Regions from separate parts of the Kocuria sp. MNB10 genome, predicted to be linked through region 3. Evidence: riboswitches for the same ligand, from Rfam matches in the RefSeq annotation. Region 3 holds a riboswitch; each other region holds the start of a gene.
What was found. A riboswitch is a leader RNA that binds a small molecule or an ion and turns the genes downstream of it on or off. The one in region 3 is predicted to bind S-adenosylmethionine.
Positions count from the first base shown of each region.

Region 1: it holds a riboswitch for S-adenosylmethionine, as region 3 does, so the genes downstream of both, ACW9PK_RS07030 (O-acetylhomoserine aminocarboxypropyltransferase/cysteine synthase family protein) here and ACW9PK_RS02645 (hypothetical protein) in region 3, are expected to answer to the same signal.
Region 2: it holds a riboswitch for S-adenosylmethionine, as region 3 does, so the genes downstream of both, ACW9PK_RS01615 (MetQ/NlpA family ABC transporter substrate-binding protein) here and ACW9PK_RS02645 (hypothetical protein) in region 3, are expected to answer to the same signal.

Region 1 covers NZ_CM133411.1:1,562,684-1,572,228, forward strand. The annotation lists gene ACW9PK_RS07005 (amino acid permease) at 1-778, shown strand, start outside; gene ACW9PK_RS07010 (alanine/glycine:cation symporter family protein) at 909-2,396, shown strand; gene ACW9PK_RS07015 (YkvI family membrane protein) at 2,562-3,812, opposite strand; gene ACW9PK_RS07020 (hypothetical protein) at 3,973-4,548, shown strand; gene ACW9PK_RS07025 (CoA-binding protein) at 4,598-5,089, opposite strand; gene ACW9PK_RS07030 (O-acetylhomoserine aminocarboxypropyltransferase/cysteine synthase family protein) at 5,086-6,510, opposite strand; SAM riboswitch class I at 6,572-6,669, opposite strand; gene ACW9PK_RS07035 (FeoA family protein) at 6,975-7,232, shown strand; gene feoB (ferrous iron transporter B) at 7,265-9,160, shown strand; gene ACW9PK_RS07045 (NifU family protein) at 9,157-9,545, shown strand, end outside.
Region 2 covers NZ_CM133411.1:361,910-371,454, forward strand. The annotation lists gene ACW9PK_RS01590 (proline--tRNA ligase) at 1-1,045, opposite strand, end outside; gene ACW9PK_RS01595 (GNAT family N-acetyltransferase) at 1,144-1,962, opposite strand; gene ispG (flavodoxin-dependent (E)-4-hydroxy-3-methylbut-2-enyl-diphosphate synthase) at 2,001-3,167, opposite strand; gene ACW9PK_RS01605 (methionine ABC transporter permease) at 3,343-3,999, opposite strand; gene ACW9PK_RS01610 (methionine ABC transporter ATP-binding protein) at 3,999-5,051, opposite strand; gene ACW9PK_RS01615 (MetQ/NlpA family ABC transporter substrate-binding protein) at 5,048-5,932, opposite strand; SAM riboswitch class IV at 6,028-6,142, opposite strand; gene dxr (1-deoxy-D-xylulose-5-phosphate reductoisomerase) at 6,196-7,458, opposite strand; gene ACW9PK_RS01625 (GlsB/YeaQ/YmgE family stress response membrane protein) at 7,590-7,850, opposite strand; gene ACW9PK_RS01630 (solute symporter family protein) at 8,013-9,545, opposite strand, start outside.
Region 3 covers NZ_CM133411.1:586,682-596,226, forward strand. The annotation lists gene purH (bifunctional phosphoribosylaminoimidazolecarboxamide formyltransferase/IMP cyclohydrolase) at 1-240, opposite strand, end outside; gene purN (phosphoribosylglycinamide formyltransferase) at 298-891, opposite strand; gene ACW9PK_RS02630 (DUF308 domain-containing protein) at 988-1,707, shown strand; gene ACW9PK_RS02635 (cell division protein PerM) at 1,818-3,614, opposite strand; gene ACW9PK_RS02640 (glycosyltransferase family 4 protein) at 3,733-4,896, shown strand; SAM riboswitch class IV at 5,008-5,150, shown strand; gene ACW9PK_RS02645 (hypothetical protein) at 5,171-5,467, shown strand; gene ACW9PK_RS02650 (BCCT family transporter) at 5,582-6,232, opposite strand; gene ACW9PK_RS02655 (hypothetical protein) at 6,526-9,545, opposite strand, start outside.

The DNA.
Region 1 (9,545 bases), 980 kb from region 3:
CACCGAGAGCCCGTTCGTCACGTTCTTCTCGTCCATCGGCGTGGACGCGGCCGGGCCCATCATGCAACTCGTGGTGATCACCGCGGCGCTGTCCTCGCTCAATGCGGGCCTCTACTCCACCGGGCGCATCGTCCACTCCATGGCGCAGGCCGGTTCCGCCCCGAGGTTCACGGGCAAGCTGTCCGCGTCCGGCGTGCCCTACGGTGGCATCCTGTTGACCGCCGGGGTGGCCGTGCTCGGTGTGGGGCTCAACTTCGTGGTCCCGGAGCAGGCGTTCGAGATCGTGCTGAACCTCGCGGCACTGGGCACCATGGCGGGCTGGGCCGCGATCTCGCTGTCCCACCAGCGATACGTCTCCCTGGCGCGGAAGGGCTTCTATAACCGCCCGACCTACCGGGCACCGCTGGCGCCGTTCACCAACTGGCTGACCATGTTCTTCCTCGCGGGGGTCCTTGTGCTGATGGCCGTGGACTACCCCGTGGGCACCTTCACCCTGGCGTCCTCCCTGGTGCTGATCCCGATCCTGGTGATCGGGTGGTTCATGGTGCGGGGCAGGGTGGGCAAGATCGCCGCCGAACGCGAGGGCTTCACGGGGGCGTTCCCGGTGCTCGCGGAGCGGCCCGTGGTGGGTGCGTTCCGCCCGGTGGGCCGGGAGAACTCCACGGGTTCCGGGTCCACCACGTCCACGGCGTCCCTGCATCGGGCCCCGGGGCCGGGTTACACCGCCGGTGCCCCGATGCCGCCCCCGGGACACCAGGGCCCTGACACGTCCCGCTGACACCCACTGAGGGCCCGGTTTCCGTTACTGTGACCTAGATCGGTGCAACAGCACACATCAGACACTTGGTTCCCCGTTGACCACTGCGCAGCGGCCGGAACCGTCTCGAGGCAGAATTCCGGGGAATCACATGGAGGCGTTGACAGAACTCGTGGGAACGCTGGGCGGCTACATCTGGTACGTCGTCTTCGCGATCCTGATCGGTGTGGGGTTGTACCTGACCGTCCGCACCAAGGCCATCCAGCTGCGCGGCATCCCCGAGATGTTCCGGGTGCTCACCGATCCGGCCGGTGAGGAGGACGGGCGCAAAGGCATCTCCTCGTTCCGCGCGTTCACGGTCTCCGCCGCGGCCCGCGTGGGCACGGGCAACATCGCAGGTGTGGCCATTGCCATCACCCTGGGCGGACCCGGTGCCGTGTTCTGGATGTGGATCATCGCCGCGATCGGCGCGGCCAGCGCGTTCGTGGAGTCCCTGCTGGGCCAGCTCTACAAGGTCAAGACGTCGGACGGCTACGTGGGCGGCCCGGCGTACTACATGGAGCGCGGGCTCAACAAGCGCTGGATGGGCGTGCTCTTCGCGGTCATCATCACCGTGACCTACGGCTTCGTGTTCAACTCCGTGCAGTCCAACTCGATCGTGGACGCCGTGGCCGGCTCCTTCAACGTGGACGTCACCGAGGGCCAGAACATGTGGCTGCGCGTGGTGTTGGGTCTGGCGCTGGTGGTCATCACCGCCCTGGTGATCTTCGGCGGCATCCGCTCCATCTCCGCGGTGACCCAGATCCTCGTGCCCGTGATGGCCGTGCTGTACCTGGTGCTGGGGCTGCTCGTGGTGGTCCTGAACATCACCGAGATCCCCGCCATGTTCGGCATGATCATTCAGGGGGCCTTCGGCATCCGCGAGTTCATCACGGGTGGTCTGATCGGTGTGATCATCCAGGGCATGAAGCGCGGCCTGTTCTCCAACGAGGCCGGCATGGGCTCCGCCCCGAACGCCGGCGCCACCGCGTCCATCTCCCACCCGGCCAAGCAGGGCTTCGTGCAGTCCCTGGGCGTCTTCTTCGACACCATGCTGGTGTGCTCCATCACCGCGTTCATCGTGCTGCTGTCCAACCCCACCTACGGTGACCAGCGCCAGGGTGCGTCCCTCACGCAGACCGCGCTGGGCATGCAGCTCGGCGACTGGGCCGTGCACTTCCTGACCGTGGCGATCTTCCTCTTCGGCTGGTCCTCGGTGATCGGCAACTACTACTACGGCGAGTCCAACATCCGCTTCATGACGCGCTCTCGCATGACCATGGGTGTCTACCGCTTCGCCGTGCTGGTGTGCGTGTTCATGGGCGCGGTGCTGGCCCTGGACCTCGTGTGGTCGCTCGCGGACCTGTTCATGGCGTTCATGGCCACGCTGAACCTGATTGCGCTGGTCATGCTCGCGGGGGTCGCGGCCAAGGTGCTGCAGAACTACATGGAGCAGCGCAAGGCCGGCGTGGAGCCCGTGTTCAAGGCGGGCGACGTGCCCGGGCTCCACGGCCTGTCCGCGTGGGACGGCACGGACACCGTGACCCTGCCGATCTTCTGGGAGCAGCGCACGCAGGAGAAGAACACCGCCCGCGGCTGAGCCCTCCCGCGGGCGCGCGGCGGATCGGTTCGAACCGGACGACGCCGCCGCCCGCTCCCGTTTACCACGAAACTCCCGGCCGCTGCCGGGGGTTTCGTCGTTCCCTGCCCGTGGGCAGCGAAGGTGAGGTGGCGGGGGGGGGGGGGGGACAACCCGGCGGCGTCGTCAGGAGGAGGACTTGCCCTCACCGAGCTCGCGCTTGACCTGGATCTCTATGGCGCCGGTGAGGGCCTCGTTGTCCGCGGGGGACTCCTCGGTGGCGTCGCGCAGCTGGTTTTCGTTGTACTCGGTGAACTCCTTGGTCTCGTCACCGCGCTTGGTCATGAGCGCGCGGATGCGGGTGCGGCGCCCGGCCTCCACACCGATGGCCTCGCGGTTGCGGAACCACCACACGAACATGACGACCACCAGGACCATGCCCACGTAGCCGATCACCGGGTACACCACGCTCATCAGCGTGCCGAAGCCCACCAGGCTGATCACGTAGCCCAGGGCACAGATGCCCAAGAACACCGGGACGTAGCGCTTGCGGTGGTTGACCGTCATGCGACGGCCCAGCGCGTAGAACATGCTGATGGTGGTGTTGTAGATCATCAGGAAGGTCACGAACACCATGGCCAGCGAGGCCACCGGGTGCATGCTTTCGAAGAGCTTGAGCATGGGCACGTCCGCGCCCCCCACGGCGTCGAAGTTCACGAGCAGCGCGACCGCGTTCATCACCAGCAGGATCGTGTAGACCACGCCTCCCAGCAGGCCGCCGCGCCCGGCATCGCGCGGGTCCAGGGTGTTGCCGCCGATCATCAGGGACATGGACACGCCCAGCATCAGCGCCATGCAGGTGTAGTTGATCGCGGAGAGCCACCACGGGCTCACGGGGGAGTCGGCCTGCACGGCCAGATCGCTCATGGCGCCAAGGTCCACGGGCAGCTGCATGAGGGTGTAGACGAACGCGACGATCACGGCCACGAAGATCACCGGGGTCACACCGGAGATGATGTTGGTGACCTTGTTGACGTCCAACAGGCCGGTGAGCATCACGATGGCCACCATGATCGCGGAGCCGATCCACGCCGACAGCCCGAACTGCTGCTCCAGGGCGGAGCCCGCGCCGGCGAGCATCACGATGCCCATGGCCAGCAGCGTGAGGGACACGGAGATGTCCAGGAAGCGGGAGACCACGGGCGCGGAGACGGAGCGGAACACCCCCAGGTGCTCGTCGGCCAGGAAGTAGCTGCCGATGTTGATGATCACCGCTCCCGCCGTGATCATCAGGATGCCTGCGACGACGGCCCCCGCGAGCCCCCAGAGGCCGAACGAGACGAAGTACTGGATGACTTCCTGGCCCGTGGCGAAGCCGGCGCCCACCATGAGGCCGATGAAGGCCAGGGCGACTTGAAGGGTCTTCTTGACTGACACGAACGCGACTCCTCGCACGTGATGGGCCTGTCGGATGTGTTCCGCGTGGGAACTCTTACCGGCCAAGCATAGAGAATGGGCGCGCACCCGGTGCCCGACGGCCCGGCGGGCAGCCGGTGGCATACTCGGGAGGGACGTTTTCCCGCGGATGGAGCAGCTCATGACACAGCAGTGGCAGTCGGATCTCGAGGCCTGGGCGGGCGGCTGGGCCGCCATCCGCGAGGACGAGGCCCCGCAGGGCGTTCGGGCATGGAACGGTTCCCTCCCCCAGGACACCGTGGGAGACGAGGAGCTGGTCCTGGTGTGCGAGCCCTCGGAAGCCGATGCGGTCCGGGAGGCGGTGGCCGCGGCGGGCCGCGAGGTGCTCTCCTCGCAGGTGCTGCTCTCCGGCGCGGTGCAGGATCTCGACCGCGGCCTGGGCCTCCCCGGGGATGCCGGACTCTTCGACGCCCCCATGGGCGACTGGTCCCGCTTCGAGGTGGACGAGTGGGGTCACCCCGTGGTGCACTCCACCCTGAGCGTCCAGGACGAGGTGGCGTTCATGGGGCCGCTGGTCGCGGATCCCAGCACGGAACGTGATTCGTCCGAGGTGCTGGACCCGCTCGTCTCGACCATGGCCAATGAAGCGTTCCTGGCCGATGCGCAGCGGCTCTACACCGTGGTCCCGGAGGACCAGGTGGGCCAGCGCGAGTCGCAGGGCTGGCAGCGGGTGGCGGCGGTGTTGCGCCTGGCGTGAGCGAGGCGCAGCGTCGGCGGCCGTGCGCCGGCACCGTCGCGCCCCGCTCTCAGGCCAGGACCTGGCGCTTCGAGGAGATCACTCCGGTGTTGAACCCGGCCAGGTGGAGACCGCCGTGGAAGCGCGCGTGCTCGATCTTCACGCACTGGTCCATCACCACGTCCAGCCCGGCGTCCTCCGCGATGGCCGCCGCTTCCTCGTTCCACGAGCCCAGCTGCAGCCACAGGGTCTTGGCGCCCACGGCTACGGCCTCCCGTGCCACGCCGGGCAGGTCCGCGTCCTTGCGGAACACGTCCACGAGGTCCGGGACCTCGGGCAGCTCCGCGAGCGACGGGTAGGCCTTCTGGCCCAGCACCTCGTCCAGCACGGGGTTCACGAAGTACACGCGGTACGGGCTCGACGACTGCAGGTACGTGGCCACGAAGTAGCTCGCACGGGACGGCTTGTTGGACATCCCCACGATCGCGATCGAGCGCGTGCCTCGGAGGATGCCGAGCCGTTCGGGGGCGCTGGGGCCCACCCAGGTGCGTTGCGTGCTCATGCCTGTTCTCCTTCGTCTCCGGGCAGCGCGCAGGCCGCCGCACTGTTGCCCTGGTCCAGGGTGGTGCGCGCCGCGCCCGTGAGCGCGGCGGAGGGGGCGACGACGCCGCCCTCCCGGTCCCTTCCGCTGGCTGCGCTCAGTGCCTGGTCCAGGTCCCACAGGATGTCCGCGGTGTCCTCGAGACCCACGGAGATCCGGATCAGGTCCTCCTTGACCCCGCCCGCGGCGAGCTGTTCGGAGCTCAACTGCTGGTGGGTCGTGGACGCGGGGTGCAGCACGAGGGTGCGGGCGTCCCCGATGTTGGCCAGGTGTGAGGCCAGTTGCAGGCTCCCGATGAATCGGGCGCCCACCTCACGGCCGCTCAACTCGTCCGTGCCAGCCACACCGAAGGCGAAGACGGATCCGATGCCGTGGGGCAGGTACTTCTGCGCGCGTTCGTGGTGGGGGTGGTCCTCGAGTCCCGCGTAATTGACGTAGGAGATGCGTGGATCCGTGGCGAGCCACTGCACGACCTCCTGCGCGTTCGCCACGTGGGCGTCCATGCGCTGGGGGAGGGTCTCCACACCCTGCAGCAGGTTCCACGCGGCCTGCGGGGTCAGGGACGCCCCGATGTCGCGCAGCTGTTCCGAACGGAGCTTGGTCAGGAATCCGTACTCACCGAAGTTCCCCCACCACGACACGTTGTTGTACGAGGGAACCGGTTCGGTCATGGCCGGGAACTTCCCGTTGCCCCAGTCGAAGCCGCCGGATTCGACCACCACGCCGCCCAGGGTGTTACCGTGCCCGCCCAGGAACTTGGTGATCGAGTGGATCACGATGTCCGCGCCGTGCTCGAACGGGCGGCACAGGTACGGGGTGTTGAGGGTCGCGTCCACGATCAGCGGGACACCCGCCTCGCGGGCCACCGCGGCGAGCCCCTCCAGATCGGCGATCTCGCCGGACGGGTTGGCCACGAGTTCGGTGTACACGGCCTTGGTGTGCTCGGTGATCGCAGCCTTGTAGTCCGCCGGGTCGGTCCCGGGGACGAAGGTGGTTTCCACACCGAAGCGACGCAGGGTCACGTCCAGCTGGGTGACCGTTCCGCCGTAGAGCTGGGACGAGGCCACCACGTGGTCACCCTGGCCACACAGCGTGGCGAACGTGATGAACTCGGCGGCCATCCCGGAGGACGTGGCGACCGCCCCGATCCCGCCCTCGAGGGAGGCGATGCGCTCTTCCAAGGCCGCCACGGTGGGGTTGCCGATGCGCGAGTAAATGTTGCCGTACTTCTGCAGCGCGAACAGGTTGGCGGCGTCGTCGGCGTCCTTGAAGACGAACGAGCTGGTCTGGTAGATGGGCACGGAGCGGGCGCCGTGCTCGGCGTCCGGGGTGCCGCCGGCGTGCAGGGCGCGGGTGCGGAAACCGAACTGGTGCTCGGCCATGGATGTCCTCCTCGTCGGCCGGGTACGGCTCCCGTCCGACAGCTGCCCGGGGCCGCGCAGCACTCCATCGGTCCTGACGGTAGCACCGTGCAGTTGGCCGAGCACTGCGGGTTGCTGCGGCGTCATGGATCCAGGTCTCTCGGCCGCTCGGGATGGTGCGTCTATTGTGTCGCGCGCGTGGGTGACGGACCAAACCGTGCGGATCGCAGCCGCCCGAAAGCGGGTGAGATTGATCCAGAAAAATGACTCGATGACCTCGGATAACACGGTGTTCTGAATCACTTAGATTAGGAAAGGTGAGCCTTGCCTTACTCGTATTTCAGGCGCACAGTAAATGCGCCCGGAGCATCCGCCGACACGATTCGGCGGGGAGGAGTGACCCGGGTCCACCAGGAAAAGGGGGCACGGCCATGAGGTCCGCGCGTAAAACCGCTGTCGCGGCAAGCGGCACGACACTGTGTGACATGAAGCCGGGTGATTCCCAACGGGTCGACTCAGTGCTGCAGGCCGCGGATCCCGCCGTACGCCGTCGCCTCGAGGCCCTGGGCTTCCGCCCCGACGAAGAGGTCACGTGCGTGCGACGCGCCCCCATGGGGTGCCCGATCCTGTTCCGCGTGTGCGGCGCGGACATCTGCCTGCGCAAGGAACAAGCACGCATGATCACGGTGGCCGGTTCCGCGGCGGTGAGTGATCGACCCGAACTCGCCCGGTCGGCGTCGTGACCTGTCATGCACCCGAGGGGCGTGGGAACACCGTGTCCCTGGACGCCGCCGAGGTGGCCCTGATCGGATGCCCCAACACCGGCAAGTCCTCCCTGTTCAACCGGCTCACCGGCCTGACCGCCGCCACGGGTAACTACCCCGGCGTGACCGTCACGCGCTCGCGAGGTGTGGCCGCCACCCCCGCCGGCAGGATCACGCTCACCGACCTCCCCGGGACGTACTCGCTCGAACCCGCGAGCCCGGACGAGCAGGTGGTCCTGGACCACCTCACGGGAGCCCTGGAAACCGACGAGGCACCCGGTGCCCTGCTCGTGGTGCTGGACGCCACGACCATGCACCGCGCCCTGGGACTGTGCGCGGAGGCGCTCGCGCTGGGGCGGCCCACCGCGGTGGTGCTGACCATGATCGACGAGCTGCGCGGCCACGGCGGGGACATCGACACCGCCGCCCTCTCCCGAGCGCTCGGGGTGCCCGTGGCGGAGACCGTGGCGCACAAGGGCCGGGGGATCGACGACGTCCGGGAGCTGCTGGGCCGCGCCGCCCAGTGGCCCGTGGCACTCGTCCCGCCGCCCACGGGGGATCAGGCCCAGCTCGGCGCCTGGATCCGTTCCGTGCTGGACGCCGCGAGCTACCGGGCACCGCACGAGTCGCGGGCCACCACGGGGATCGACCGCGTCCTGCTGCACCCCGTGTGGGGAACGCTGGTCTTCTTCGGCGTGATGTTCGGGTTCTTCCAGGTCATCTTCACCGTGGCCGCCCCCATCCAGGATGCGATCCAGGGGGTCTTCGACTCCCTGGGTGCGGCGGCATCCGAGAACCTGGGGTCGGGGTTCTTCGCGGACTTCGTGGGTACCGCACTGATCGGCGGTGTGGGCGGGGTGCTGGTGTTCCTGCCCCAGATCTTCTTCCTCTACCTCATGATCTCGATCCTGGAATCGGTGGGATACATGTCCCGCGCGGCATTCCTGATGGACAAGATCATGGCGCGCAGCGGGCTGGACGGCCGCGCATTCGTGGCCATGCTCTCGTCCATGGCGTGCGCGGTCCCCGGGATCATGGCCACGCGGACCATGCCGTCCTCGCGTGACCGGATCACGACCATCATGTCCGCTCCGCTCATGACGTGTTCGGCCCGGCTGCCCGTGTACCTGTTGTTGATCTCCATGGTCGTCCCGGCGGACGCCAGCTGGGGTCCCGTGGGTCTGCAGGGCGCCGCGCTGTTCGGCATGTACCTCCTGGGTGGTCTGGCGTCCCTGGTGGTGGCCCGGATCTTCAAGGCCACGGTGCTGCGGCGCGGAGCCCTCCCGTTCTACCTGGAGATGCCCCCGTACCGCGTTCCCACCCTGCGCGGTTTGTTGCGCGCGGTGTGGACGCCGGTGAAGATGTTCATCCGCAAGGTGGGCACCATCATCCTGGTGGTCACAGCGGTGCTGTGGGTCCTGATGAGCTTCCCGGCCCGCGAGGCGGAGACCGCTCACATGGACGAGGCCCAGGCACAGTCGTCCCTCATGGAGAACTCGTGGGCCGGCAGCGCGGGCAAGGCCGTGGAGCCCGTCTTCGAGCCACTCGGTTTCGACTGGCGCGTGGACATCGGCCTGATCGGCTCGTTCGCGGCGCGTGAGGTGTTCGTCTCGACCATGGGTCAGGTGGCCGCCGCGGAGGATCCGGAGGATCCCGGGGAAGCTCTGCAATCCATGACCTACACGCACGGTCCGCGCGAGGGTGAGCGGGTGTTCACCGCACCGACGGTCGTGGCGCTGTTGCTGTTCTTCGCGTTCGCCATGCAGTGCGTGTCCACACTGGCCACGATGCGCCGCGAGACCAACTCGTGGAAGTGGCCCGCCGTGGCTATCCTGTACATGTTCGCGCTGGCATACTCCGCGGCGTGGCTCGGCCACACCGTGACGGCGTGGGTGGTGGGGTCGTGAGCATCAGGACCGAGCCCGTACTCATGCACCCGGAGGCCACCTCGGATCCGCGGGTTTTGCGGTGGGTGCTCACCGGGCGCAGCGATTCCCTGGCTCACACGACGGCGGAGCCGGACAGCCCGCTGCAGCGTCTCGTGGTTCACGGAACCTTGCGGCGCGCGACCGGCGGGGCCGGGTGGATCGACACCGAGTTGGGTGTGGGGCGCGAATGGCGCGACATCGCGGCCGAGGTGCGCGACGCCGTCGGCGAATGCGCCGCCCATGCCGCGCCGCACACCGCGAGCGATGCCGACCTGCGGGAACTCGCCCAGGAAGTGCTCGAGCGGGAGATCGCACCCTTAGCTGGGGCGCACGGTGGCCGGATCGAGATCGTGGGCGTGGAAGG
Region 2 (9,545 bases), 220 kb from region 3:
CGGGCACGGCACGCAGCTCGTCCTCGGTCGCGGCGGCGACCTCGAGTTCACCGCCCTGTCCGAGGGCCTCACCGATCCCGGCTTCCACGCGCTTGAGGTCCACGTCGCGGTCCCCGGGAACGCCCAGGGCCACGAGCTGACGCTTACCACCGGGCAACGAGACGGACAGCACGACGTTCTTGAGCGTGTCCGCGGCGGTCCACGGCTCGCCTTCGCGGGGGTGCAACTCGTTGGAGCGCTCCACAAGCGTCTCGATCGTGGGGCTCGCGGGGGTGCGGTGCACTTGGGCCGCAGGAGCGTCCGCGTAGTCGATCGGCTCCGGGACCACCGTCGTCACGGCCTCCACGTTCGCGGCGTAGCCTCCAGCCGAGCGCACGAAGGTGTCCTCACCCACGGACGAGGGGTGCATGAACTCCTCGGACCGGGATCCGCCCATGGCCCCCGAGGTCGCGGACACGGCCACGACCGGCAGGCCGAGGCGTTCGAAGATCCGCACGTACGCCGCGCGGTGCTTGGCGTAGGACTCGTCCAACCCCGCGTCGTCGATGTCGAACGAGTAGGAGTCCTTCATGATGAACTCCCGCCCGCGCAGCAGACCCGCGCGGGGGCGGGCTTCGTCCCGGTACTTGGTCTGGATCTGGTACAGCGAGACCGGGAGGTCCTTGTAGGACGAGTAAAGATCCTTCACGAGCAGCGTGAACATCTCCTCGTGCGTGGGCGCGAGCAGGTAGTCCGCGCCCTTGCGGTCCTGCAGCCGGAAGAGGTTCTCACCGTACTCGGTCCAGCGGTTGGTGGCCTCGTAGGGTTCGCGCGGCAACAGCGCCGGGAAGTGCACCTCCTGGGCGCCGATCGCGTTCATCTCCTCGCGCACGATCCGCTCGACCTTCCCCAGGACGTTCAGCCCCAGGGGCAACCACGTGTAGATCCCGGGCGCCGCGCGGCGGATGTACCCGGCGCGCACCAGGAGCTTGTGGCTGTCCACGTCTGCGTCCACGGGGTCTTCGCGCAGCGTGCGCAGGAACAAGGAACTCAGGCGAAGGGGCATGAAGGGATCCTATCCACCCGTGAAGGGAACGATCGAAGCGGCGGGTATCCCCGCGAGTCTATCGCTGCGCGGCACCGGCGCACGCCGGGCCCGGGGGCTCACAGGAGGACCGTGGCGAAATCCCCGTGCCGCCGGAAACCCACTCGGCGGTATGTGGCCAGGGCGGGTGCGTTGAACGAGTTCACGTAGAGGCTCACGGTCGGGACGTACTGCCGGGCGAGCGCCACGGTCGCGGCCATACACGGCACGGCCAGTCCCCTCCCCCGGTGCTTGGGGTCCACCCACACGCCCTGGATCTGGCACACGGACCCGTGCAGTGACCCGATGTCCGCCTTGAAGATCACGGTACCGTGCTCGTCGGTGAGCACCGCGGTCCTGCGATCGCGCACGAGGGAGCGCACTCGCTGGCGGTAACCCTCCGCCCCGGTGGTGAAGGGGGAGTACCCCACTTCCTCGGTGAACATGGCCGCGGCCGCGGGCAGCACGCGAGGGAAGTCCTCGTCCTGCGCCCATCGCACATCGCGGGCGGGCCCCGTGAACAACTCGGGTGCGGGATCACGGTCCATCACGAGCAGCGGTTGCACGGGACGGACGTCGAAGGGTTCGGGCCACGTGTCCCGCAATCGTTCCCACAGTCCGAGCACGGGATCGGCGGGACCGAAGAACGAGGCGAAGCGGGGGCCGCCGCGGGCCAGGACGTCCGCGACGAGGTCCGTCCCGGTCTGGTCGAGCACCACGGGGACCACGTTGGTTCCCGCCCAGCACGCGCCCACGAGCTCACCGGAGGAGTCCACAACACCGATCACGGGCGGCTGCCGCCGACCGCGGGCGGCCCGGATCCGGGCCACGTGCGCCGCGACGAACACCCCGGACACCGCGTGCCGCGCCAGCAGGCGGTCCAGTGCCGACTGGTTCACGGCGGCGGGTGAGAGCACCCGCGGGGCGCGGCGCAGGATCACCCGGCGGTCACAACCGGCGCGCCCTCGACCGGCTGGCCGTTCTCGTCCAATTCCATGCTCTCGGCCATCTCATTGGCCTGGGCGAGCAGGGTCTCCACGATCTGGTCCTCGGGAACGGTCTTGATGACCTCACCGCGCACGAAGATCTGGCCCTTACCGTTGCCCGAGGCCACGCCCAGGTCCGCTTCGCGGGCTTCCCCCGGGCCGTTGACGACGCAGCCCATCACGGCCACGCGCAGCGGCACGGTCAGGTGTGCCAGGCCCTCGTTGACCTCCTCGGCGAGCTTGTAGACGTCCACCTGCGCGCGCCCGCACGAGGGGCACGAGACGATCTCGAGCTTGCGCGGGCGCAGCCCAAGCGACTGCAGGATCTGATTGCCCACCTTGACCTCTTCGACCGGAGGCGCGGACAGGGACACGCGGATGGTGTCCCCGATGCCCTGACCGAGCAGGATGCCGAAGGCGGTCGCGGACTTGACGGTGCCCTGCAGGGCCGGGCCGGCCTCAGTGACACCCAGGTGCAGCGGCCAGTCCCCGCGCTCGGCAAGCAACTGGTAGGCGCGCACCATGGTCACGGGGTCGTTGTGCTTGACCGAGATCTTGAAGTCGTGGAAGTCGTGCTCCTCGAACAGCGAGGCCTCCCACACGGCGGACTCCACGAGCGCCTCCGGGGTGGCCTTGCCGTACTTCTGCAGCAGGCGCTTGTCCAGGGAGCCCGCGTTCACGCCGATCCGGATGGACACGCCCGCGGCCTCCGCCGCACGGGAGATGCCCTCGATCTGGTCGTCGAACCTGCGGATGTTGCCCGGGTTCACGCGCACACCGGCGCACCCGGCGTCGATCGCGGCGTAGACGTACTTGGGCTGGAAGTGGATGTCCGCGATCACCGGGATCGGGGACTTCATGGCGATGATGGGCAGGGCGTCGGCGTCGTCCTGGGACGGGCACGCCACACGCACGATGTCGCAACCGGCGGCGTTGAGCTCGGCGATCTGCTGCAGCGTGGCGTTGATGTCCGTGGTGGGGGTCGTGGTCATCGACTGGACGCTGATCGGGTGCTCCGACCCCACACCCACCGAACCCACCTGGATCTGGCGGGTCTTGCGCCGGGGCGAGAGCACCGGTTGGGGCGCGGCGGGCATACCGAGATTGACCGAGGTCACGAATTGCCTCCCAAGGAAGTGGCGTCCGGGGCCCGTGACGCGCGCCCCGCGATGTTGCACTGTCCATTGTGCCCCACTCCTCCCACGTGCTACAGCCGCACGTGATGCGCCGAACACGACGCCGCCCCCGGAATGTTCCGGGGGCGGCGTCGCCATGGTACGGGGCGCGTGAGCGTCAGCGGCGCATGATCCTGCGCGCGAGCCAGTTGCCGAAGAACTGCACGAGCTGGACCAGGATGATGATCACGATCACCGCGGCCCACGTGACCTGGTCGTTGAAGCGCTGATAGCCCAGGCGCAACGCGAAGTCACCCAGACCACCGGCGCCGATCGCACCGGCCATCGCGGACATGTCCGTGATGCCGATGACCAGGAACGTGTACCCCAGCACGAGCGGGCCGAGCGCCTCCGGCAGGATCACCGTGGTGATGATCTTCCAGCGCGAGACCCCCATGGACCGCGCGGCCTCGATCACCCCGGGATCCACCGTCATGAGGTTCTGCTCCACGATGCGGGCCACCGCGAACGTAGCGCCGATGGTCATGGTGAAGATCGCGGCGTTGGGGCCCAGGCGCGTGCCCACGACCGATTCCGTGACCTGACCCAGGGCGGCCAGCAGGATGATGAACGGGATGGGACGCACGAAGTTCACCAGGAGGTTCAGCGCGGTGAACAGTGGACCGTTCTCCAGGATGCTGCCCCGCCGGGTCACGTAGAGCCCCATGCCCACGGCCAGGCCGATGAGCCCGGCCAGCACGAGGGTCACGGAGACCATATACAGCGTCTGCCCGGTTGCGTCCAGCAACTGCGGGCCCAGAGCAGACCACTCCATCACTCACTCACCTCCCGCACCGTGGTGACGGCGCGCAGACTCTCGACGGCGCGGTCCACGGACTCGTCCGAACCGGTCAGGGACAGCGTGAGCGTTCCGAAGGACTGTGATTGCAGGATGGAGATCCCCCCGAAGGCGATGTTGAAGCTGACACCGTCACGGGCGGCGTCCGAGAGCACGTCCCCGATCCGGTTCTGGTCGGTGACGTCCACCAGCACGAGCCGCCCGGGGTGTTCCCGGCGCAGCTTCTCGATCTCGTCCGCGCGCGGCACGGTGCGCATGACCGAGGAGACGAACTTGCGCGTGGTCTGCGCCCGCGGGTGGGCGAAGACCTCCGCGGTGGTCCCGGTCTCCACCACACGACCGCTGTCCATCACGGCCACGCGGTCCGCGGTGGCCCGCACCACGTCCATCTCGTGGGTGATCAGTACGATGGTGATCCCCAGCTCACGGTTGACGCGCTTGAGCAGACCCAGGACCTCCTGGGTGGTCTCCGGGTCCAACGCCGAGGTGGACTCGTCCGCGAGCAGCAGTTCGGGATTGCTCGCGAGCGCGCGGGCGATCCCCACGCGCTGCTTCTGACCACCCGAGAGCTGCTCGGGGTAGTTCCCGGCGCGCTCGGTCAAGCCCACGAACTCCAACAGTTCCGCGACCCGCGCCTTGCGTTCCTCGGGCTTCCACCCGGCACGCTTGAGCGGGTAATCGATGTTGCCCGCCACTGTGCGTGACGTGAACAGGTTGAACTGCTGGAAGATCATCCCGATCTTGCGGCGGATGGGCGCCAGCTGGGATTCGCTGCGCCCGTCCACACGGTTACCGGCGACCTCGAGCGTCCCGGACGAAATGGGTTCCAGGCCGTTGATCAGCCGCACGAGGGTGGACTTGCCCGCCCCCGAGTAGCCGATCACCGCGAAGATCTCACCGCGGCGGATGTCCAGGTCCACGGAGTCCACCGCGGTCACGGTGCGCGGGCGGCGTTTGGACCCCGTGACGAAGACCTTGCTCACGTCCCGGAAACTGACCAGGGTGTCCGCCGTGGCGGACGGGCTCACTTGGTCTGCTCCTTGAGGTCCTGCGAGTAGCGGGCCAGCAAGTCCTTGAGCTCCTGCTGGTCCACCTTGGTGGGCACCGCGGTGCCCTTGGTCTCGGTCTTCTCCGCGTCCTGGACCTTGTCGTCGTAGTAGAAGCTCGCGACCTTCTTCAGGGTCTCGTTGTCCGCGTTCGCCTCGGTCGCGGCGAAGAGGTTGTCGTACACCTTGGCACTGTCCGCGGTGGGATCGTCCTGAGCCAGCGCGGACTTGGGATCGATGTTCGCGCGGTCCAGGAAGTCGTTGTTGACCACGGAGGCGGCCACGGAGTCCATGGACAGCACGGTCTGCTCGGCGGAGACCGGGCGGACCGTGACCTTGGACTTGGCGGTGTCGATGTCCTGCTCGGTGGGGGCGATCGTGTCCTTGGTGAACTCCACGAGACCCTGCTGGTGCAAGAGGTTCAGGGCGCGGGACAGGTTGATCGAGTCGTTCGGCACGGCGATCTCGTCACCCTGCTTGAAGTCACCCACGGATTTCACGCTCTTGGAGTACAGCCCCAGCGGGAAGATGGACGTGGAGCCCACGGGAGTGATGGTGTCCCCGGCGTTGTTGTTGTAATCGGCGAGGTACGCGATGTGCTGGAACCAGTTCATGTCGATGTCACCGCTCTTCAGAGCGGGGTTCGGCTGGCTGTAGTCACTGAAGTCCACGTACTCGACCGTGATGTCGTTGTCCGCGGCGACCTGCTTCAACGCTTCCTGCACAGGGGTCGAGCCCACGATCCCGACGGTGATCTTGCCGTCCGCGGCCGGGTCCGAGTTGTCGGAGCCGCCGCCGCACGCGGTGAGGGTGAGGCCCAGGGTGGTGGCCAACACGACGGGAATCAAACGCTTGGTTCGCATGATCATGCCTTTCCAGGGGTCTGTGACGGGGACTCGCGGGGCGAACAGTCCCCCCTGGATGAGGGCACAGGGACGGGTACGTGCTGATTTCCGGGGAACCGCACTTGCCGTGATCTGTTGCAACCGCGACCGGATGGTCATCTGGGGCACCCCGCTACGGGAGAGGGTTGCCGTCCGGCCAGCCAGAGCTACGCGCCGGATCTCGTCATCCACCCGGAATTCTAGCATGGCCCTGCCATGGGCCGACGACCGCCGGAAGGGCCCTATGCCATCCCGGCGATACGTTCGTCCGCGCGGGCCCGGGCCCACTCCTCCGCCCCCAGGACGTCCTCAAGGGTGGGCCGCGTGACGCCGTCGTGATCCTCCAGCACACGCTCGACCATGTCCACGATCTGCGTGAAGCCGAGCGCCCCGCGGTGGAACGCGTGCACGGCCTGCTCGTTGGCGGCGTTGAACACCGCGGGCCACGTCCCGCCGCGCGAACCCGCGTGCTTCATGAGCTCCACGGCGGGGAACACCTGCGAATCGAGCGGTTCGAACGTCCACTGTGCGGCCCGGGTCCAGTCGCACCCCGCGGCGGCACCGGTCACGCGGTGGGGCCAGCCGATTCCGAGCGCGATGGGCAGGCGCATGTCCGGCGGGGACGCCTGCGCCAGGGTGGATCCGTCCACGAACTCCACCATGGAGTGCACGACCGATTGCGGATGCACCGTGACGTCGATCCGGTCCAGGGGGACGTCGAACAGTAGGCTCGCCTCGAGCACCTCCAGTGCCTTGTTGACCATGGTCGCGGAGTTCGTGGTGACCATGACCCCCATGTCCCACGTGGGGTGCTGCAGGGCCTGTTCGGGTGTCACGCGCGTGAGCTGCTCGCGCGTCATGCCGCGGAACGGTCCGCCGGACGCCGTGAGCACGAGCCGGCGCACCTCGGAGGCCGTCCCGGAGCGCAGGGCCTGGGCGATCGCCGAGTGTTCGGAGTCCACGGGGATCAGCGCGTCCTCGAGGCCCGTGTCCGCCGCGGCGCGCAGGACGAGCGGACCGCCCGCGATCAGCGATTCCTTGTTCGCGAGCGCCACCCGCCGACCCGCTCCCAGCGCCGCCAGGGTGGGCGCGAGCCCGATGCTCCCGGTGATTCCGTTCAGCACGAGGTCCGCACCCTCCCACTGCGCGATCCGCGCGGCGGCGTCCGGCCCGTGCAGGACCTCGGGTGCCGCCGACGACGACGACGCACGCGCCCGGTCCGCGATCAGCTCACGCAACCGGGCGGCGTCGTCCGCCGTACCGCTCGTGCCCACTGCTCGGACCCCGTACGCCACGGCCTGCTGGGCGAGCAGCTCGAGGTGACCCGCGCCCGCGGCGAGCGCCACGACCTCGAAGGGCTCGTGGGTGGCATCCGAGACGGGCCGGCGCAGCCCCGCGGCCTGGGACACGACGTCGAGGGCCTGCGTCCCGATGGATCCCGTGGATCCGAGGATCACGAGGCGGCGGGGGGCCTGCCGGGTGGCGCGGTCGAAGTCGGGGGTCATGACGGGCGACGAGTTCATCTGCCCAGTATCGCGTGTGCGACGCCCATGATGGTCATCCCGGGCACGCAACAAGGGCGCCACCCGGAGGTTACGCCCTTGTCGGGAGGGTCCGCTCAGGACCCGCGTGGGATTCAGCGACGGCGGCCGACGATGGCGCCGTAGATGAGCAGCACGATGATCGCGCCGATCACGGCGGTAATGATCGTGCCGGGGTGGTACCACGCATCAATGCTACCGATGCCGATGAGGCTTCCCAGCCAGCCGCCCAGGAAGGCCCCCACGATGCCGAGGATGATGGTGACGATGATCCCGCCACCCTGCTTGCCCGGAAGGATCAGCTTGGCGAGCGCGCCGGCGATCAGACCGAGGATGATCCAGCTAATGATGCCCATTTCTCCACCTCTGGTTCTCGTTGTGCGCGTTTGCGGTGTTCCGCAACCGCACGTGGTCAGCGAACTGGTTCACAGTGTAGTACCAGACACCAACGCTACACGGGCCGCCGCGTCCGAATGAAACCGGACACGGCGGCCCGTGTCAAGGGGCGGTGAACCAGGTCAGTGCGAGACTGCCCTCTCCGCTCCCACTCCCGTGAGGGAACGCACTTCCATCTCGGACTGCTTGCGCGGGTCCTCCGGCCGGCGCTCGCTGAGCGAGCCCAGGAAACCGAGCAGGAAGGACGCCGGGATCGAGATGATGCCGGGGTTGGACAGCGGGTAGAACGCGAAGTCCGCGCCGGGGATCATGGAGGTCTCCGATCCGGACATCACCGGGGAGAAGATAATGAGCACCACGGAGATGATCAGCCCGCCGTACATGGACAATACCGCGCCGCGCGTGGTGAAGCGCTTCCAGTAGAGCGAGTAGAGGATGGTGGGCAGATTGGCGGAGGCCGCCACCGCGAAGGCGAGGGCCACGAGGAACGCCACGTTTTGACCCTGCGCGCCAATGCCGCCGGCGACCGAGATCAGGCCGATGACCACCACGGTGGTCTTGGCCACCCGCAGTTCCTGACGCGGGTCCGAGGTGCCCTTCTTGATCACGGACGTGTAGATGTCGTGTGCGAATGACGCGGAGGCCGTGATGGCCAGACCGGCGACCACGGCGAGGATCGTGGCGAACGCGACCGCCGCAATCAGACCCATGAGGATGGACCCGCCGAGTTCGTACGCGAGCAACGGAGCCGCCGAGTTCACACCACCAGGCGCGCCCTTGATCCGGTCCGCACCGATCAGCGCGGCCGCACCGAACCCGAGCACCAGGGTGAAGAGGTAGAACAGGCCGATCAGAGTGATCGCCCAAACCACGGACTTGCGGGCCTCCTTGGCGGTGGGCACCGTGTAGAAGCGCATGAGCACGTGCGGCAGGCCGGCGGCACCCAGGACGAGGGCCAGACCCAGCGAGATGAAGTCCAGCTTGGAGATCTCGCTCACGCCGTACTTCAGCCCGGGATCGAGCATCGCGGGGTTGTTGTTCGTCTCCACGGCCGCGCCGAGCATGGTCGAGAAATTGAACCCGAACAAGGCCAGGATCCACACGGTCATCACGGCCACGCCGGATACGAGCAGGCACGCCTTGATGATTTGCACCCATGTGGTGCCCTTCATGCCGCCCACGAGCACGTAGACGATCATGATGACGCCCACGATCACGATCACCAGGGACTGCCCGGCCCGGGAGCCGATCCCCAGCAGCAGGGACACTAGGGCCCCCGCCCCGGCCATTTGCGCCAGGAGGTAGAAGAACGTCACGGCCAGGGTTGAGATGGACGCCGCGACCCGCACGGGCCTCTGCCGCAATCGGAACGACAGCACGTCCGCCATGGTGAACTTGCCGGTGTTGCGCAGCGGCTCGGCGATCAGTAGCAGGGCCACGAGCCACGCGACGAAGAAGCCGATCGAGTACAGGAACCCGTCGTAGCCCTGCAGGGCGATCGCGCCCACGATACCCAGGAACGACGCCGCGGAGAGGTAGTCACCCGCGATGGCCAGACCGTTCTGGGTCCCGGAGAACGAGCGCCCACCCGCGTAGTAGTCCGCGGCTGTGGCGGTGGACTTGGACGCCCGGATCACGACCACGAGCGTCACGAG
Region 3 (9,545 bases):
GTGCACGCGCGGGTGCAGGGTCTTGACCCGCCCGTCCAGGCACTCCTGGAACCCGGTGACCTCGGAGACCTCGGTCACGGGGACCCCCGCGCCGCGGATGGTCCCGGCGGTGGAACCGGTCGAGACGATGCTCACGCCGGCGTCGTGGAGCCCTCGCGCGAGCTCCTCCAGACCGGTCTTGTCGTACACGGAGATCAGTGCGCGCTTGAGCGGCACACGGTTCAGGTCGGCAGTGTTCACGAGCTCTCCAGTGGGGACGAGGGTACGGACGGTAGGCGGGCCGGAGCCCGGTTCAGTCTACGACCGGGGCAGATCGGGGTCGGTGCTCGTGACGTCCCAGCTCAGTTTCGCCAGCGCGTTGACGAGCAGGGTGCGCTCGGCGGATTTGATCCGCTCGTGCAGCACGGCCTCGGTATCGTCCTCGGCCACGGGGACCGCGACCTGGGCCAGGATGGGTCCGGCGTCCACGTCCGCGACAACCTCGTGCACCGTGGCGCCCGTGACCTTCACGCCGTAGGCCAGGGCGTCCCGCACGGCATGGGCACCGGGGAAAGACGGCAACAAGGACGGGTGCGTGTTGATGATCCGGCGCGGGAACACGGACACGAACTCCGCGTCCACGATCCGCATGAACCCGGCGAACACCACGCGGTCGGGGTGGTAGGACGCCACGCGTCGTTGCAGCGCACGGTTCCACTGCTCCCGGTCCGGGTACTCGGACAGCGGCACCACGAAGGTGTCGATGCCCGCGGCGCGCGCCCGGTCCAGACCGGCGCACTCCAGGTCCGCACCCACGGCGGCGATATCCACCTCCACGTCCCCCTGGTGCAGGGCGTCGATCATCGCCTGCAAATTCGTACCGGAGCCCGAGACCAGAACCACTAAACGCATGGGCCCACTCTATCCAGCGAGGCTGCCTCGATGGCGCCGCGGCGGTGCCGCACCCGCGGCGCTGCTCGGTTCGTCGGCTCGCCTACAGTGGTGGGTATGCACGATTCCCGCCACCGGAGCACGCCGCCCCACGCCACGCACTCGATGGGTTCGACCTCCGGCGGCACCCCTTCCGGGGGTTCCCACTCAGGGGGACCGCACTCCGACGGCCCGCAGCAGGGAGGCCCGCACGCCGGCGACCCGCGCGGTGAGAAGCCCTCACCTCGCGGCCCCCAGTCCGGGGACCCCTCCGACGGCGACGGCGCTCGGCTCCGGTTCGCCGCGGTGGCCGCGGCCCTCGCGGTGCTCGCCTCCGCACTCGTGGTGGGTGACGTGTGGTCCACCGTGGCGGGGCTCGCGCTCGCCATCGCCGGGATCGTGCTGGGCATCATCGCGCTCGCTCGTTCCCGCGGTTCGTCCTCACGGGTCCTGATCACGGTGCTCGCGGTGTTGGCCATCGTGTGGGGTGTGATCAATGCGCTGGGCGGTGGCACCCGATTGCTCGTGTGGCCGGCCACCCAGGTCTACCAGGAATGCACCGATCGGGCCCTCACGCTGTCCTCGACCAGCCGGTGCGAGCAACAGCTCAACGACAACATGTGGAAGCATTTCTCGGGTGCGCCCCTCGAGACGGGTGCGCCGCAGGACGATCCGACGGCCACCGCCACGCCTGAGGCCTCCCTTGTCACGCCCACGCCGAGCGCCTCGAACCCTGCCCCTTCGGGGAGTGCTACACCGGGAGCGACCTCGCCGACCTCCGCCGGTCCCGGGTCCTGAGACGCCCGTTCCCAGCGAGTCCATTGCTATCGAGAGCGGTTCGTCATCGGCCCAGTCCCATGTCCTGGGACGCCCGAGCCCGTCGGCGCCAGGAGCGGTTCATCGTCGTCTCAGTCCCGCTCGTCGTCGAGGGCGGCCAGCCGCGCGGCCTTGCGCTTCTCGGACCTGCGCTGCGCACGACGACGCTTGGCCTCCTCACGGCGGGACAGTCCCGGTTCGTCTGCCGATCGTCCCACGGCCGTGGACCCGCCGCGGGGCTGGGACTCCCGCTCGGGCTCGGCGGCAGCGCGCGACGCGCGGCCCCGGAACAGACCCCGGACATCCCGAGCCGTGACCTCGCCGTCCGGGACGGCCGCCCCGGATCCAGGACGGCCACCGGGTGCCGTGCGAGCATCCTGCCCGGCGCCGGGGCCGGAAGCCGACCGGGAACTGTGCACGGCGCCAGCGGCGGGCAGGGCGTCGTGGTGGGCCACAGCGGCGTCGTCCTCCGGGGCCGGGGAATCCGACTCGGGGAGCTCGTCCGCCTCGGCGCGGGAGCGGGAACGGTAGCCCTCGCGTTCGAGCCAGGGCCCGGCCAGGCACCCCACGGTGGCGCCCACCGCGAGTTCGGCACCGAGCCACAGGAACACGTGCCACGCGTGCGGGCCGATGTCCGTGAGCCTGCCGATGCCCAGCGAACCGCTGGAGAGCCACGCGAGCGCGGTCACGAGGCCCGCCCCCACCACGGCCATGAACACCGCCGTGAGCACGGTGGAGAGCACGAACGTGATCCAGCGCAGGGGCAGGCGGATGGCCATCCAGTCGTCCAGGTGGTTCTCACCCTCGCGGCAGAACCACCACCCCGCGAGCAGACCCGCGAGCACGGGCAACCCCAGGACCGCAGGGGCGTACAGCCACGGGTCACCGGTGGGCAGCGCGGCGAGCGCCGGGAACTGCGGCAGCGGTCCCAGCGTGCTCTGGAACGGCGACACCAGGGTCCCGGTGCCCAGCGAGAAGCCGGCACCGGTGGCCCACGTGAGCGCCCACACGACCATGTTGGGCAGGTACCCGAACTGCAGTGCCGTCAGGGCGGTGTCCCCCGCAGCGCCGGTACCGAGGTCCTGGTAGACCGTGATCACGCGGTCCCAGTTCCACGCGAGCGCCACCACGAACAACAGGGCACCGGCCGCCACAGCGGTGACCGCGGCGAGGAAACCGGCGCGGATCACGGCCCACACGTAGGAACCGGCCCAGCGTGAGTGCTGGCTCGTGCGCTGCAACCAGGACGCGACGTCGGCCCCGAGCACCGCGGCGAGCGAGCGCGAAGCGCTCCACCCGCCCACGAGGGTGCCCAACCCGGCCGGGACCAGGGGCAACAGGGCGGCCGCCACGAGGTCCACCGAGACTTGTTCGGTGCGGCTGAGCCACCCCACGAGGGCCCCGAAGAGCGCGTACGCGAGCATCCCGGCGAAGAACGGGATCAGGAACTGACCGCGCCAGCACGCCCGGGCGATCCGGCGGCCCGCGATCACCGCGAGGCCGAACGGGATCAGCGTGAGCCCTAGAGGCACGAGCGTGACCGTCCCGCCACCGTCCAGCGACAGGCCCTGGATGGCTTGGATCGTGAGAGGCACGCAGTGCGCGAGCAACCAGACCTGACCGGCGAGCTGCAGGCTCCCGCCCGCGCCCATGGTCGCGAAGCCCCCCGCAGCCCATACCGCACCCAGGAGCACGGTGCCCAGCAACAGGCCCACCACGGCCACCGCGAGCAGCTCGATCACGCCCTGCAGCGCGAGCGGCATGGGCAGTCCCGGGGAGTCGTCCGGTTCGGGGCGGGGCACGTCGGCGGCGCGCACGGGGGACGAACCGTGCGACGTGAAGCGGTCGCGTACGCCCGAGACCACGCCGGGCAGTGAGGGAAGTTTCATCACCGGACATCTTTTCACGTTCACCCGCGCACCACGGGCAGCGAAGTTAGCCCGGACTTCACCTGCGGGCCACCCCCGGGTGACTCCCCCGTGAGGCGCCGGGCCCACAGTGGGAACCGTGAGAATCGCATTGGTGGCCGAACAGTTCCTCCCCCACGTCAACGGTGTCACTCATTCGGTGATCCGCGTCCTGGAACACCTGCGGGATCACGGGCACGAGGCCATGGTGATCGCCCCCTCCTACGAGAAGACCCTGTTCCTGGGCTCGGTGGACCACGTGGACGGCGTGCGGATCGAGCGCATCCCGTCCCTGCCGCTCGCGGGCTATCCCGAGGTCCGCGTGGCGAGCTGCACCGTGAGTCGCATGCAGCGCATCCTGGCCCGCTTCGCCCCGGACGTGGTGCACGTGGCGTCCCCGTTCGTGCTGGGCTGGCAGGCCATCCAGGCCGCCAAGGGTCTGGGCCTGCCGTGCGTGGCCGTGTACCAGACGGACGTTCCCGGTTACGCCGCCCGGTACGGGGCGTCCGTGCTGGAGACCGCCATGTGGTCCCACGTGCGTGCGATGCACAACAGTGCGGCCCTCACTCTCGCTCCCTCCACGGCGTCGATCAGCCAGCTCCACGAGCACGGCGTCCAGCGGGTGCACATGTGGCGCCGCGGCGTGGACACGAGCCGGTTCCGTCCCGCGCTGCGCGATCACGCGTGGCGCGAGCGCGTGGGCGGCGGCAAGCGACTCGTGGGATACGTGGGGCGGTTGGCCCCCGAGAAGCAGGTCGCGGACCTCGCCGCGATCGACGCCCTGCCGGACACCCGGCTCGTGATCATCGGTTCCGGCCCCGGGAAGGAGTCGCTGCGCTCGGTATTGCCCAACGCGCACTTCGAGGGCTTCCTCACGGGCACCGAACTCGCCACGGCCATGGCGTCGCTGGACGTGTTCGTGCACCCCGGTGAGCACGAGACGTTCTGCCAGACCATCCAGGAAGCCATGGCCTCCGGGGTCCCAGTGGTGGCCGTGGGCCGCGGCGGCCCCCTGGACCTCGTGGACTCCTCGCGTAACGGGTGGCTCTACGCCCCGGGTGACCCGGCCGGGTTGCGCGAGCGCGTCCGGGACCTCGCGGGCGACGACGCCAAACGCCTCGCCTTCGCGCGCACCGCCCACCAGTGCGTGCAGGAGCGCACGTGGGGTGCCGTGTGCGAGCAGTTGCTGGGCCACTACGAGCGCGCTCGCACGGTCACCTCCCGGATGCGCGGCACGCGCCGCAGCGGCCTGCACACCCCATGAGAACCGCCGCCGGGTGCCAGATGTTACTCAACAGAAGCTTGATTAAGTTTTGATGACATTCTCGGTCCGCGCCTGGCTGGTCCCCCGAATCCACGGATAGGCTCGAAGCAGCTTCACGAGATGCGCCCGCGCAACGACAAGGACGTCACCGCGCGCCCAGAGCTCCAACTCGGCGTACGCCAACCCTCGGTTCAGGGGTGGATTGGATGACGAAGCGGCCGGGGCCACACGTGTGGTTCCGGCAAGCGACCGGAAAAATCAGAGGCCCGACATCATGAACACGACAACGCAGAAATCCCACCCCGACCGTCAGACCCTTCCCGAGACCCGCGAGCAGTGGGTGGACGTCACCGTCCAGGCGGACCCCGCCCGGCACGTGGTGTCGATCACCGGATCGGACGGTCGTCAGCACGAATACTTCGCGGACGACGCCCGCGAGGTCGCGCTGGCCGCACAGCACACACGGGGGCGCGGCCAGTGGTGCGCCAAGTACAGCCGACTCCTGGTCCCCGGGGCCTCCCGGGTGACCGGCGGGGTGTCCTTCTACAAGCTGGAGCCGATGCCCGCGTAGTCCACGCGCACACGGTCACCGCGACCGCGAACTCCACGAACGGTGTGGCCCGGGTCCGAACGGATCCGGGCCACACGCGTGTGTCGAGCGCTTCTCTGCGCTCCCGCCCGGTTCTCAGTGGGCGGTCGTATCCCGATCCTGGGCGATCAGCTCGGCGGCGCGTTCACCGATCATGAAGACCGTGATGTTCGGGTTCACCGTCACGAGCTCGGGCATTATCGAGGCGTCTGCCACGCGCAATCCGCTCACGCCCTTGACGATCGCATCCAGCAGGAACGCCGTGCGCCCGGTGATGAGCACGTACAGCATGAGCCCGATCGCAAGGATGATGCTCAGCTCGGAAAGCCGCCGGATGCCCTTGTCCACCCCAAAGATGGTCCCCAGCAGCGCCGCGGTGTCCACGGCGTCGCCGGCGGCACCGTGGATCCGGCACCCGATCAGGGGGTAGAGAGCGGAGCGGATGCTCAGCGGCATGCCGAAGCGGTAGGCGAAGTAACCGAACGCCATGCCCATCAGGGCGTACATGGCCCACCCCGTGAACAGGTTGAACTGGGGTTTCGCCTGGTCCGGGCCCATCTTGATCGTGCCGTGCCTGCAGTCCGCGACCAGGATCACGAACACGATCACGAGAGCGGCCGTGAGGATGTAGAACCACCCCAGCCGGGAGGCGACCCACGCGACCACGCCGCCGATCACGGCGTCGGCGTGCTCGGGTGCCTCCGTAGCCCAGGCGGACGGCGAGACAAGCAGGGTTGCCGCGGCCACGAAGACCCGCCAGTTGACGGGCAACCGGGGTGGCGCAGAGCGAGGGGCCCGGACGGGGCGGGCGGATCCGCGACGGGCGACGAGCCCGGGCATGGGTGACGGGTGGACGAGGAATCGTGGGTGGTCACGTCGGGGATGCGGATCGGACGTCGGACGACCCGGGGTTGAGGCGCCTTACTACCAGCCGTTAGTCATGGCACGCCACCTCACTGTAGGGGAGGGCCGCGCAGCAGCCGAATGCAGCCGCGCGGCCCCACGAGCACACCCCCCCCCGTTCGCCCGGGGCGGCACTGTCAGCCCAGCAGCTTGGCCACGAGGGCGCTCGCGAACTCCTCGGAGACGTCCCCGTAGTTCAGGGAGAAGTCCTCGTCCACGAGCGTGGGCAGCAGCCCCGAGCACAGCACCGTGGCGCGCGCGTACAGCCCCGGCAGGGCGGCACCGATGGGCACGGAGAGCAACCGCAGCTCGGGATCGTAGCTGACCAACGCCGTGCCGGTGTCCCGCGCCGCGAGGTGCTTGCCGAGCCCCGAGGACACGGGACGGGCGTGACCCGAGACCACGTCCTCCGCGGTGCGGTAGGCGTAGCGCGTCTTGTGGTGGTGGTTGATCCGGTACAGCCCCGCCTGGTTGCGGTCGTCCGTGGCCTCCCACGTGGCGTCCGCGGGCACGAAGCGTTCCGCGACCCCGTTGTACTGCATCTCCTTCAGGGGCAGCCCGGCGACGACCGAGGACAACGGGGGCAGGGTGTCGAGCATGACGGGCCCGGCGTCGTAGACCACGTCGCACAGCCCCTCGGGCAGCAGCTTGCTCAGCGCGTCGAGGTCCACATCCTGGAGCATGGTGGTCGCATGGTCCTCCGGGGACAGCACCACGACCTCACCACCCTGGGCCCCGACCGCCTGCGTCACGGCGTCCTCTTGGTCGGTCTTCCACCCGCCCGTGAGCAGGATGGAGCCGTCCACGAGCTGGGTCAAAGCCGGGGAGCACACCTGCCAGCGGCGCACCGTCCAGTTCTCGTCCCGGATCACCTCCAGGAAACCGAGGGCCTGCAGGTGACCCACGAACCATTCCTCGAAGCGCTCGGAGTCCTCGAGCTGGCGCGCCACGATGGACAGGCTCGACCGCTTGCCGCCACCCAAGAACGTGAGGATGTCCTTGAACGGCGCCCAGGACCCCGGGTACTCGCCCTCGTCCGGGCCGATGAACTGCAGTGCCTCGACCGAACCCGTCTGGCCCACCGCCGAAAGCTTGGTGAGCCGGCCGGGGTAGCGCTTGGTAAGCCCGCAGAACTTGCAGCGCCCGAACACCCACGGCGCCTTGGCCTTGGGATCCATTGGGGGCAGGATCACTTTGTGCTTGCCCGTGACCATGCAGGACACGTCCGGGGCCTCGGGCAGCTCGTTGCTGCGCTCGGGGAACATCTGCCCCTCGGCGGACTCCCACCCGGCGACCTCGGGCACGGGGACCTCGTCAACGGTGGCTTCGTGGGGGTCCATGTTGTCGAACGACCCCTGGACGTACTCATCCGGGATCTCGTCCCGCGTCACCGCGGTGACGGGCCACAACGGTTCCTCCGCGACGTGGACCATCTCACCGTCGTAGCCCAGGGAGCGTTGAGTGATGTAGTAGGAACTGTCCCGCACGCGGAACTCGAGGCGCTGCTTCACGGTGCGCCCGGAACGCAGCACCAGCGTGTAGTCGTTGGGCTTGAGGTGACCGTCCTCGCGGGCCAGTTCCGTACCGCCCAGGCTCACCTGGAACGGTGGCACCCGGGGTGCGGTGAGCTTGGTGCTCATGAGCTTGAACGAGTGCGGGTTGCGCCACTCGCACTCCACGGACAGGGGGTCGTCGCTGTCGGACGTGACGGTCAACTGCGGGGGCCGCAGGGCCGAGAACCGGTCCACGTCCCCGGGGATCCGCAGCCCGCCGGACAGGGTGATTGCGGGGACCAGGCGGGGTACCAGGGCCGAGAAGTTGTCGTTGACGGTCAGCGCGGGGTCACCGGCACGCAGCACCTGGACGTCGTCGAACAGCACCCAGCCCTCGCAGACCCCGTTCTCCCCCGGGCCCACCACGCGGTAGTCGGGAGAGGCCGAGTCGTCCAGGATCGCACGGATCTGATCCACCCATTCAGGTTGATCGCGCACCATGATCCGGCACGGCCACGCCGCGGGGACGTGGTCCACGGAGATGAACGTGTCCGAGTACGCGTCCTTGGCGAAGACCACCACGGGCCGCGGATTACGCGTGAGGGTGAGCTCCCCCGCGGTGATCTGCAGCTGCCCGGACAGCAGCGTGTCACTCGTCATGCGGGCGTTGTACGCGGAGATCCCCAGGAACGCGTCCCCGATGTAGGACAGGAACATGGTGCGCGGGCCGACCGTGGTCGCGAGATCCACCTCGCGACCGGGCACCAGCCGCTTGGGCACCACGAAACCGAGTTCGTAGATGGGGTTGCCCACGTAGTCCGTGCCGTCCGTGAGGGACAACCCGGGGCTGCGCGAGCCCAGGTGCCGCGTGCCGCGGGCGGCGGCCGCAGCGTCGTCGTCCGGGGCGGACTCCCACGCGTCCAACTGGGCGAGCGCGACCTGCAACGCGGGATCGCGCGTGAGGGGGTTGGTCCAGATGCTGCGCAGGCTCTTGGACACATCGGTGTCCGCGATGTCGAGCCAGAAGTCGATGTAGATCCCAAGCTCCGCCGCGCTCATCCCCTGCGCCGTGGTCAGCTCGAGGTCCTCGAACATCTGGTGCAGATGCCGCAGCTCGGACGGGCCGAACAGGGTCTGGGACAGCGCGAGGCCCACGGGACGGTGGTTCACGGCGTACGCGGACGGCAACCCGAGTTGGCCGTCGAAGGCCTCGAGCCAATAGCGCAGCGCGTCCCAGTAGGTCTCGGAGTCCTTGCGCACCGAGGTCTCGAGCGCCTTGACGTTGTCCTGGCCCGCTTGCAGCAACACCGCGAGCGGCAGGTAGAACGTGGACACGGATTTCTTGCCCGTGCGCGCCGCGAGCGCGGACATGTGCCGCCCGGCCAGGGCGAACAGGGCCAACAGCGCCACGATGGGCGGCGGGCCGATCCTGGTGAGGTCCTCGAGCTGGCGCCGGGACGTCCGGTACCACGCCTCGGTGAGCTTGTTGAACGCGTCGAACACGGACCGGCGGGAGCCGTCCGTCACGAGCAGCGGCGTCACGGAGTCGGCGAGCGCACGCAGCGTGGCCGGGCCGTCCAGGCCGAATTCCGAGCCGATCTGTTCGAGCATCTTCTCGTCCAGGTCCAGGTGGACCAGTTCCCCGGCCCTCCTGGGGCCGAAGA